Regions from separate parts of the Acidovorax sp. BLS4 genome, predicted to be linked through region 1. Evidence: predicted binding sites of a transcription regulator. Region 1 holds the regulator's gene; the other holds the start of a gene.
The links. The regulator HrcA, encoded in region 1, represses chaperone genes, less so after heat shock. The targets are predictions, from matches to a motif close to TTAGCACTCNNNNNNNNNGAGTGCTAA.
Positions count from the first base shown of each region.

Region 1 (5,494 bases):
AGCTGCTGACCCAGGCCCTGAGGGCCGAAGGGCTGGAACGCCTGCCGACCGAGTCGGAGAACCAGGCACTGTGGGACAAGCTGCTCCGCTTCACAGGCAATCGAACACGCAATGAACTCATGACCGACATCGGTCTGGGCAAACGCATCGCGGGCATCGTGGCGAAACGACTCATGGTGCTGATGACGGAGCATGGACACCGACCCGATGCCCTGTTGCTGACCCGTGAAAGGTATTCATCCCACGAAACCCTGTCGCAAGGTGGCGTGACTTTGGACGGCAGCGAGAACGCATCCGTTCAATACGCGAATTGCTGCCGCCCGGTACCGGGAGACCCCATCGTCGGCTACCTGGGGCGCGGTGAAGGGCTGGTGGTTCATAACGCCCAATGCAGCGTGGCGAAAAAGCTTCAGCACAAGGACAGCGAGCGCTTTATCGCGGTGGACTGGGCCGATGAGCCCACGCGCATGTTCGAAACCGGCATCGTTGTGACCGTGGCCAACGGCAAGGGCGTCTTGGCACGCATCGCCGCCGAACTGGCGAGCTCCGAAGCGGACATCGTTCACGTCGACATGGACGATGAAGCCGCCATGGACACGACCGATTTGCGTTTTGTCATCGCTGCACGAGACCAGTCACACGTCGAGGCCTCCTTGCGCAATTTGCGCCGAACGCCCGCAGTGCTTCGCGCCTTCCGCGTGCTGCCCCAGGGGTGAGGCAGGCACCTTGCTCCCTATGCCACCGGTTGGGGATAGCGGACGTCCAAAACCTCCAGCGTCCGCGTGCCACCTGGCGTGGCCAACTGAACCTGATCCCCTTCGCGGGCCTTCAGTAAGGCCCGAGCCACCGGCGACACCCAACTGACTTGCGCCAGGCCCGTCTCGACTTCGTCGATTCCCAGGATCGTGATGGTGCGCTCGACGCCTTCATCGTCCGCATAGTGGACCGTGGCACCAAAGAACACCTGATCACTTCCGGCGTGGATGGCGGGATCGACCACCTCGGCAATTTCGAGTCGTTTGGTCAGGAACCGAATCCTGCGATCAATTTCGCGCAGGCGTTTCTTGCCGTACAGGTAGTCCCCGTTCTCCGAACGGTCCCCATTGCTTGCAGCCCAATGAACCACTTCAACGATCTTGGGCCGCTCGTTGTCGATGAGATCCAGTAGTTCATCGCGCAGCCTGGCGTAACCGGAAGGGGTGATGTAGTTCTTGCTACCCGCAGGAAGGGGTGCAGGGGAAAAATCTTCGTCATCGGACTGATCCGATTCTTTGGTGAATGCCTTGCTCATGGGTGCATTTTGATGCAGAGAGCATTCGAATCCCCAACGGAAAAAGCCCTAGAACATCACTGTTCTAGGGCTTACCGTTTGGTGCGGCTGGCAGGAATCGAACCCACGACCCCTTGGTTCGTAGCCAAGTACTCTATCCAGCTGAGCTACAGCCGCTAAGCTTTGAATTATAGCATGTTTTCAACGCCATCATTCATTTCTTGTTTTGATTTTTACACGAACTCTGTGACGAACTTCGCAATCAAGCAAGACTTAAATTCTAACCCATCTTTTGATAGCTGCTTGGCTTCGTTTGCAGAAAACGCAGACATCTCAACTCTCATGTCCACGCAATGCGCCTGAACAGGCACGCGAGGAATGGCCATGAACAGCAATCAAGCCCGTTGAACTGGTAGGGCGTGAGGGACTTGAACCCGCGACCAAAGGATTATGAGTCCTCTGCTCTAACCAACTGAGCTAACGCCCCCCGCGCCAATTGTATGTGCTTACTTGCGGTAACTCAGCGCGTTGGAAACCAGCTTGGACGTGATGTCCACGATCTGGATCATCCTGTCGTACGGCATTCGGGTGGGCCCGATGACCCCCAGTGTGCCTACGACTTGCCCGTCTATTTCATATGGAGAGGTGACTACCGAAAGCTCCTCAAAAGGGACGATCTGGCTCTCTCCCCCAATGAAGATGCGTACGCCATCTGCACGGTTGGAAACATCGAGCAAACGCAGGATCTGCGTCTTCTGTTCGAACAGGTCGAAAGCACGCCGCAGGTTGCCCATGTCGTTGGAAAAATCACTCACTGCCAGCAGGTTGCGCTCGCCAGAAATCACCACATTGTCCTGAGACTCCGCCATCGCTTCGGACCCGACGTTGACAGCCGCCTGCATCAGCGAGCCGATTTCCTCCCGCAGCTGATCCACCTCCGTCTTCAAGCGCTCGCGCACCCGCTCCATGTCCATTCCGGAATAGTGGCTGTTCAGGAAATTGGCCGCCTCCACGAGATGCGATTGTGAGTAGTCCACATCGGTGAAGATCACGCGGTTCTGCACGTCTCCTTCAGGAGAGACGATGATGACCAGAAGCCGCTTTTCGGACAATCTCAAGAATTCGATGTGCCTAAACACCGAGGCACGTCGGGGCGCCATGACAACGCCCACGAACTGGGACAGGCTGGACAACAAATGCGCCGCGTTGGCAATCACCTTTTGCGGCTGCTCTGCAGCCAGTTGCGGCGAATACAGCTGTTCGCGCTGCACTGTCAACATGGTGTCAACGAACAGGCGATACCCTTTGGCCGTCGGAATTCGGCCGGCAGACGTGTGCGGGCTTGCGATCAGTCCGATCTCTTCGAGATCGGCCATCACGTTACGGATGGTGGCGGGAGAGAGGTCGAGACCGGACGCGCGCGACAGCGTACGCGAACCCACGGGTTGGCCATCGGCTATGTAGCGCTCTACGAGCGCCTTCAGCAACAACTTGGCACGATCATCAAGCATTGAATCATTTTAATGATCTAATTTCCCAATGAAGCTCAGGTTCACACGGGTCGCACTCTTCGGCAAGTACCAGCCGCTCACTTCCAGCGTTATTTCTGACAGTTCGCGCAATGCCGTACAAGAGGTTGCCCAGTTCCTCAGAAATGAAGGCTGTGAACCCATTCTGGAACAGGAAACGGCGAACAACACCGGCATTTCTGACTATCCTGCGATGCCGGTGGAACAGATCGGCAAGGAGTGCGATCTGGGGATGGTGATCGGGGGAGACGGCACGATGCTGGGCATCGGTAGGCAATTGGCCCCCTACAAAATTCCGCTGATCGGCATCAATCAGGGACGTCTGGGCTTCATCACCGATATCCCTTTGGGTGAGCACGCTTCAGCACTGAGGCCGATGCTCCATGGCGAGTACGAAGAAGACGCCAGGCCCCTCATGCATGCCTGCGTGATGCGTCAGGACGAATGCGTATTTGAAGCACTGGCACTCAACGACGTCGTAGTCAATCGTGGCTCCACTTCCGGCATGGTCGAATTGCGGGTGGAAGTGGGTGGGCATTTCGTCTCGAACCAAAGGGCAGACGGGCTGATCATCGCTTCGCCCACTGGATCTACTGCCTATGCGCTCTCCGCGGGAGGCCCAATGCTGCACCCTGCGATTCCTGGTTGGGTGATGGTCCCCATCGCACCCCATACGCTGTCCAATCGACCCATCGTGCTGCCGGATTCGACCGACATTGCGGTGGAAGTCGTAGGGGGCCGGGACGTCAGCGCCAATTTCGACATGCAGTCGCTGGCATCGCTCCAGCATGGCGATCGGATTGTGGTTCGGCGGTCGGAGCACTGCGTGCGCTTCTTGCACCCTCGAGGCTGGAACTACTTTGCTACGTTGCGCAAAAAATTGCGCTGGAATGAAGGGGGCTCATAGATGGCGCTCAAACGGATCGCATTGCGCGATTTCGTCATCGTGGATGTCCTGGACCTGGATCTTCACAAAGGATTTACGGTGCTGACCGGAGAAACGGGTGCAGGCAAATCCATCCTGATCGATGCCTTGCAAATGCTGCTGGGCGGCCGCGCCGATGCCGGAGTGATTCGCGAGGGAACCGAGCGTACGGACATCTGCGCTGAATTCGATTGCCCATCCAGTTTGTCTGCATGGCTTGATGAAGCAGGCATACCGCAGGAGGAAAGCCTGCTGCTTCGCCGAACCATCGATCGGCAAGGAAAAAGCCGTGCGTGGATGAACGGCATTCCAGCAACCGCTACCCAAATGCGGACCGTGGGGGCGCATCTCCTCGATATCCATGGCCAGCACGCATGGCAGAGCTTGACGCGCCAGGATGCCGTTCGCAGCCTGTTGGATGCCTATGGCGGCATCAGCACTGCGGCGCTGGAGCCGCTTTGGACTCGCTGGCGTGACGACCGCAAAGCGGTAGCGCAAGCAGAAGCGGCCAGACATACCCTGCAACAGGAGCGGGAACGACTGCAGTGGCAGATCAGTGAAGTCGAAAAGCTGGGTCCGGCATCCAGCGAGTGGGAAGAACTCAACACCCAGCACAGCCGCCTTTCCCACGCCCAAGCCTTGCTGGACAGCGCGCAAACGGCCCTGTCCGCGCTGGAGGATGAAGAGTCCGGTGCACAGACTCAGTTGAGCCGCGCCTGCCATCTGCTGCAGGAGCAGCAAACCCTCGATCCCGAATTCAAGGCGATGGGAGAGGTGCTTCAGTCGTGCATGGACCAAGCGGCCGATGTGGCTCACTCCTTGCAAAGCTATCTCCGGCACACGGAACTCGATCCCGAGCGACTTGAACAGTTGGATTCACGCCTGTCGCTGTGGATTTCGTTGTCACGCAAATACAAGCGGACGCCATCGGAGTTGCCGGCACTGCTGGAGGGATGGAAAGCGGAACTCTCCAAACTGGAGACGGCAGCAGACCTGGAAGCGCTCAATGCGGCCGAACAGGCCAGTGGTACAGCCTATCGCAAGGCGGCGCAGGCTGTGTCCCGGCAGCGGACAGCCGCAGCACCAAGGCTTGCCCAATCAATCACACAAGCCATGCAGGGCCTGGGCATGGTGGGCGGGCGGTTTGAGGTGCTTTTGGAACCGACACCGGAACCCGGCATTCAAGGTCTCGACAGTGTTTCTTTTCTGGTCGCAGGGCATCCTGGCGCCACGCCCCGGCCTGTTGGCAAAGTCGCTTCGGGGGGGGAGCTGTCTCGCATATCGTTGGCCATTTCCGTGACGACAAGCCAGTTGGGCGAGGCCCCTACCCTGATTTTTGACGAGGTGGACTCAGGCGTCGGAGGCTCCGTCGCCGAGACGGTGGGTCGGCTGATGCAGCAGTTGGGCCGCGATCGACAGGTGCTGGCCGTTACCCATCTTCCGCAGGTGGCAGCCTGTGCAGATCACCATCTGATCGTGGCAAAAACCAGTCAGGATCAGCACACCGTCAGTCAGGTGACCGTGGCGAAGGGAGAAAAACGCGTGATCGAAATGGCTCGGATGTTAGGAGGGGAACGCCAGTCGAAGGCGACCATGGCGCACGCACGCGAAATGCTCAGCAGCAACCAACCCGCACAGATCAAGGCATGACGAAATGACGCTAGAGGTCGTATTGATCACAGGCATGGCGGGTTCCGGCAAATCCGTTGCCTTGCATGCATTGGAAGACGCAGGCTACTACTGCGTAGACAACCTGCCACCGGAATTGTT
Region 1 covers NZ_CP136797.1:580,788-586,281, reverse strand. The annotation lists gene R1Z03_RS02790 (bifunctional (p)ppGpp synthetase/guanosine-3',5'-bis(diphosphate) 3'-pyrophosphohydrolase) at 1-716, shown strand, start outside; gene greB (transcription elongation factor GreB) at 734-1,291, opposite strand; tRNA gene R1Z03_RS02780 (tRNA-Arg) at 1,371-1,447, opposite strand; tRNA gene R1Z03_RS02775 (tRNA-Ile) at 1,681-1,757, opposite strand; gene hrcA (heat-inducible transcriptional repressor HrcA) at 1,777-2,781, opposite strand; gene R1Z03_RS02765 (NAD kinase) at 2,810-3,706, shown strand; gene recN (DNA repair protein RecN) at 3,707-5,374, shown strand; gene rapZ (RNase adapter RapZ) at 5,379-5,494, shown strand, end outside.

Region 2 (5,494 bases), 2.5 Mb from region 1:
CCTATGACAGCCAGGCATGGCGCTACGCGCTCAACATCAACAACGTGGCCGACAAGCAGTACATGAGCACCTGCCTGTCGCGCGGCGATTGCTGGTGGGCGCCCCGGCGCAACGTGGTGCTGAGCGCGACCTACCGTTTCTGAGCAGCCCCTCGATCCTGCGGGCCGCACCCACGGCCCCGCCAAAGAAAAACCCCGCAGGCCTTGCAGCCTGCGGGGTTTTTTGATGGAGCAGCCGGGCGGGAGTGCATCCCGTCCGGTGCGGCCGGCAATTACATGCCCATGCCGCCCATGCCACCCATGCCGCCCATGTCGGGCATGCCGCCGCCGGCCGGTGCGTCGTCCTTGGGGGCTTCAGCGATCATGCATTCCGTCGTCAGCAGCAGGGAGGCCACGGAAGCGGCGTTCTGCAGGGCCGTGCGGGTGACCTTCGTGGGGTCCAGAATGCCCAGTTCCAGCATGTCGCCATACGTGTCGTTGGCGGCATTGAAACCGTAGTTGCCCTTGCCGGCCAGCACGGCGTTCACCACGACCGAGGCTTCGCCGCCGGCGTTGTTCACGATTTCGCGCAGGGGGGCTTCGATGGCCTTCAGCACCAGCTTGATACCGGCATCCTGATCGGCGTTGTCGCCCTTGATCGAGTTGCCCACGGCTTGCTTGGCGCGCAGCAGCGCCACGCCGCCACCAGCCACGACGCCTTCTTCCACCGCTGCGCGCGTGGCGTGCAGGGCGTCTTCCACGCGGGCCTTCTTTTCCTTCATTTCGACTTCGGTGGCAGCGCCGACCTTGATCACGGCCACACCGCCAGCCAGCTTGGCCACGCGCTCTTGCAGCTTTTCGCGGTCGTAGTCGGACGTGGCTTCCTCGATCTGCACGCGCACTTGCTTGACGCGGGCTTCGATGTCTTCAGCGGCGCCGGCGCCGTCGATGATGATCGTGTTTTCCTTGCCCACTTCGATGCGCTTGGCTTGGCCCAGGTCGGCCAGGGTGACCTTCTCGAGCGTCAGGCCCACTTCTTCGGCGATGACCTTGCCGCCCGTCAGGATGGCGATGTCTTCCAGCATGGCCTTGCGGCGGTCGCCGAAGCCAGGGGCCTTCACTGCCACGACCTTCAGGATGCCGCGGATCGTGTTGACCACCAGCGTTGCCAGGGCTTCGCCTTCGACTTCTTCGGCAATGATCAGCAGCGGACGGCCGGCCTTGGCGACTTGCTCCAGCGTGGGCAGCAGGTCACGGATGTTGCTGATCTTCTTGTCGAACAGCAGCACGAAGGGGTTGTCCAGAATCGCGGATTGCTTTTCGGGGTTGTTGATGAAGTAGGGCGACAGGTAGCCGCGATCGAACTGCATGCCTTCCACGACGTCCAGTTCGGACTCGAGGGACTTGCCGTCTTCCACGGTGATCACGCCTTCCTTGCCGACCTTGTCCATGGCGTCAGCGATCAGCTTGCCGATGGTTTCGTCGGAGTTGGCGGAGATCGAACCCACCTGGGCGATTTCCTTGGAGGTCGTGGTGGCCTTGGAAGCCTTCTTCAGCTCTTCCACCAGGGCCGTCACGGCCTTGTCGATGCCGCGCTTGAGGTCCATGGGGTTGATGCCCGCGGCCACGTACTTGAAGCCTTCGCGCACGATGGCCTGTGCCAGCACGGTGGCGGTCGTGGTGCCGTCACCGGCGTTGTCGGACGTCTTGGAAGCCACTTCCTTCACGAGCTGGGCGCCCATGTTCTGCAGCTTGTCCTTGAGTTCGATTTCCTTGGCCACGGACACACCGTCCTTGGTCACGGTGGGGGCGCCGAACGAGCGCTCCAGCACCACGTTGCGACCCTTGGGGCCCAGGGTGACCTTGACCGCATTGGCCAGGATGTTCACGCCTTCGACCATGCGGGCGCGGGCTTCGCCGCCGAAAACTACGTCTTTTGCTGCCATTTGATTTCTCCGGATTCAGTAAACAGGATGTTCGGGAAAAGGGCCGAAAGGCTTACTTCTCGACGACTGCGAACAGGTCGTCTTCCTTCATCACCAGCAACTCGTCGCCGTTGACCTTGACGGTCTGGCCAGAGTACTTGCCGAACAGAACGCGGTCGCCGACCTTCACGTTCAAGGCGATCAGCTCGCCCTTGTCGTTCTTCTTGCCGGGACCGACGGCCAGCACTTCACCTTGATCGGGCTTTTCAGCGGCGTTGTCGGGGATCACGATGCCGGAAGCGGTCGTGGTTTCGCTTTCAATGCGCTTGACGATCACGCGATCGTGCAGGGGGCGAAGGTTCATTGCATCTCTCCTGGTTCAAAAAAGGATTGCGACATCAACAACACGCCCGCAGGGTGCGGGCGCTTTCTGACTTCAGCGGCTTGGCGCCAGCGTTGCTAGCACTCGGTCGCGTCGAGTGCTAATGATACGGGCATTCTTTCGCATTTCAAGAGGGGGACTGGCAGTGGGAGTGCGGCGCGCCCACAGGAAGGACGGCGGCTGAGGGATGGATGAGGCGTGCACCTACAATACCGACCTCCTTGAGGCCGGAGGTGATTCGGCGCCCGCAGTCCGCTTGGTCCCCAAGCAGGGATGGGCGCTGTTCCCGGCGGTGCTCTCAATCAAACGCCCGATGCGGGTCAGATCCATAGATTCGGGAGTCCAATGGCGTCTTTGCAAGCAACCACCGCGCTGATGGGCATCGGCCTGGCGGTGCTGATCCTTTACCTGATCCGCAGGGATCACCTGTATCTGATGCACGGCCTGTTCTGGGTGGTGGTGGCGGGGGCCGCTGCCTTGCTGGGGGCCTGGCCGGGACTGATCGATCGTCTGGCCAAGCTGCTGGGCATCAGCTATCCCCCTGCGCTGCTGCTGCTGCTGGCCAGCATGGTGCTGCTGGTGAAGTCGTTGCACACCGACATGGTGAACACCCGCATCGAGAGGGATGTCCGCCGGTTGAACCAGCGGCTGGCCCTGTTGCAGGCCGACAATGAAAGCCTGCGCGCGCGCGTGATGGGCGATGGATCGCAGCCATGACCTTGGCGCAGCCGTTGTTGCCGGTCATCCTGTGCGGCGGGTCGGGCACGCGTTTGTGGCCCCTGTCGCGGGAGGCCTATCCCAAGCAGTTTCTGGCGTTGGCCGGTTCCCGCACCATGCTCCAGGACACGGCACTGAGGCTGCAGGGGTGGGCGCCGGAGATCGACGTCGCGCCCGATCCCATCCTGGTCTGCAACACCGAGCACCGGTTCATCGCGGCCAGCCAGTTGCTGGCAGTCGGCATCCGGACGGCACGCGTACTCCTGGAGCCCGAGGGGCGCAACACCGCGCCCGCACTGACGCTGGCCGCCTTGCAGGCATGCGCTGGAGGCGATGATCCGATCATGCTGGCCATGCCGGCCGATCACGTGGTGAAGGATTTGCCCGCGTTTCACGCCGCGGTCCGGCGGGCCCATTCCATGGCCCTGTCGGGCGGACTGGTGACGTTCGGCGTCGTGCCGGACCGGCCGGAAACCGGCTACGGCTACATCCAGTGCCATGCGGCGGGCCCGGAGGGTGCGGGCATCCACCGCATTGCCAGCTTTGCCGAGAAGCCCGATGCCGCGACCGCGCAGCGCTATCTCGATGCGGGTGATTATTTCTGGAACAGCGGCCTTTTCATGGTGCGCGCCAGCCAGTGGTTGGCCGCTCTGCGTGCTTGCCGCCCCGACATCCTCCAGGCCTGCGAGGCCGCGATGGCGGGGGCGCAGCGTGATCTCGACTTCATCCGGCCTGACGCGGCCGCCTTCCAGGCCTGCCCTTCGGATTCCATCGACTATGCCGTGATGGAACGGTTGCCGCTGATGCCGGAGATCGGCATCCCCACGTTCGCGGTCGCGCTGCAGGCGGGCTGGTCCGACCTGGGCGCCTGGGATGCCCTGTGGGGCGTGCTGCCGCGCGACGGCCAAGGCAACGCCACCGTGGGCGATGCCCTGCTGGAAGACAGCCAGGACACCCTGTTGATGTCCACCCACCGGCTCGTGGCCGGCGTGGGGCTCGACCACATCGTGGTCGTCGAAACACCCGATGCGGTCCTCGTGGCCGACAAGCGCCGTACCCAGGACGTCAAGCAAATCGTGGCCCGGCTGAAGCAGGCAGGGCATGCGCTGGCCCACCACCACCGGAAGGTGCACCGGCCATGGGGCTGGTACGACGCTGTCGACAGCGGCGAACGCTTCCAGGTCAAGCGCATCGTGGTGAACCCGGGCGCGCGCCTGAGCATGCAGATGCACTACCACCGCGCTGAGCATTGGGTGGTGGTGCGGGGGACCGCTGAAATCACCAATGGCGACGACACCTATCTGCTGGCACAGAACGAGTCCACGTTCATTCCGGTGGGCCGCCGCCATCGGCTGGCCAATCCGGGCAAGACGCCTCTCGAAATCATCGAGGTTCAATCGGGCGACTATCTGGGTGAGGACGATATCGTCCGGTTCGACGACATCTACGGGCGCTCTACCGGTGCCGAAGGCGTTTCATGATGGATTGGATTGCCTTCGCGACCGGCGTGACGATTGCCAGGCCCGCGCGCACGCATTTCCCGGCGTGCGAGCAGTGCGGCACCTGCACTTGACCCTCCCCATTCTTCCAACATAAAAACATGAATCTAGAACAAGCAAGGATTGCCGTGATCGGGCTCGGCTACGTGGGCCTGCCCTTGGCGGTGGAGTTCGGCCGCCAGCGGCCGGTCATCGGCTTTGACATCAATGCCGCACGCATCGCCGAGTTGCAATCGGGCGAGGACGGCACGCTGGAGGTGACCCCGGAAAACCTGCAAGCCGCCAGCCACCTGCAATACAGCGCCAACCCGGAGGACCTGCGCGATTGCAAGGTCTTCATCGTGACGGTGCCCACCCCGGTGGACAAGGCCAACCGCCCCGACATGACGCCCCTGGTCAAGGCGAGTGAAACGGTGGGCAGGGTCATGCCGGACGGCGCCGTGGTCATCTACGAATCCACCGTGTACCCTGGCGCGACCGAAGAAGTGTGCGTGCCGGTGCTCGAACGGCTCAGCGGCAAGACCTTCAACACGGACTTCTTCTGCGGCTACAGCCCGGAGCGCATCAATCCGGGCGACCGGGTCAACACCCTCACGAAGATCAAGAAGATCACCAGCGGCAGCACCCCCGAAGTGGCCGACGCGGTGGATGCGCTGTACGGCAGCATCATCACGGCCGGCACCCACAAGGCCAGCAGCCTGAAAGTGGCCGAAGCGGCCAAGGTCATCGAAAACACCCAGCGCGACTTGAACATCGCGTTGGTGAACGAGCTGTCCGTCATCTTCGAGCGGCTGGGCATCGACACCCTCGACGTGCTGGAGGCCGCGGGCAGCAAGTGGAACTTCCTGCCCTTCCGGCCGGGACTGGTGGGCGGCCACTGCATCGGTGTGGACCCCTATTACCTGACCCACAAGGCCGAGGAAGTGGGCTACCACCCGCAGGTCATCCTGGCCGGGCGGCGCATCAACGACAACATGGCGCGCTACGTGGCGC
Region 2 covers NZ_CP136797.1:3,470,288-3,475,781, reverse strand. The annotation lists gene R1Z03_RS16125 (TonB-dependent siderophore receptor) at 1-143, shown strand, start outside; gene groL (chaperonin GroEL) at 272-1,924, opposite strand; gene R1Z03_RS16115 (co-chaperone GroES) at 1,977-2,267, opposite strand; gene R1Z03_RS16110 (DUF2304 domain-containing protein) at 2,631-3,002, shown strand; gene R1Z03_RS16105 (mannose-1-phosphate guanylyltransferase/mannose-6-phosphate isomerase) at 2,999-4,483, shown strand; gene R1Z03_RS16100 (nucleotide sugar dehydrogenase) at 4,603-5,494, shown strand, end outside.
Region 2: a site for HrcA is predicted at 2,363-2,389, ahead of R1Z03_RS16115 (co-chaperone GroES). Genes of this name have one in related genera too.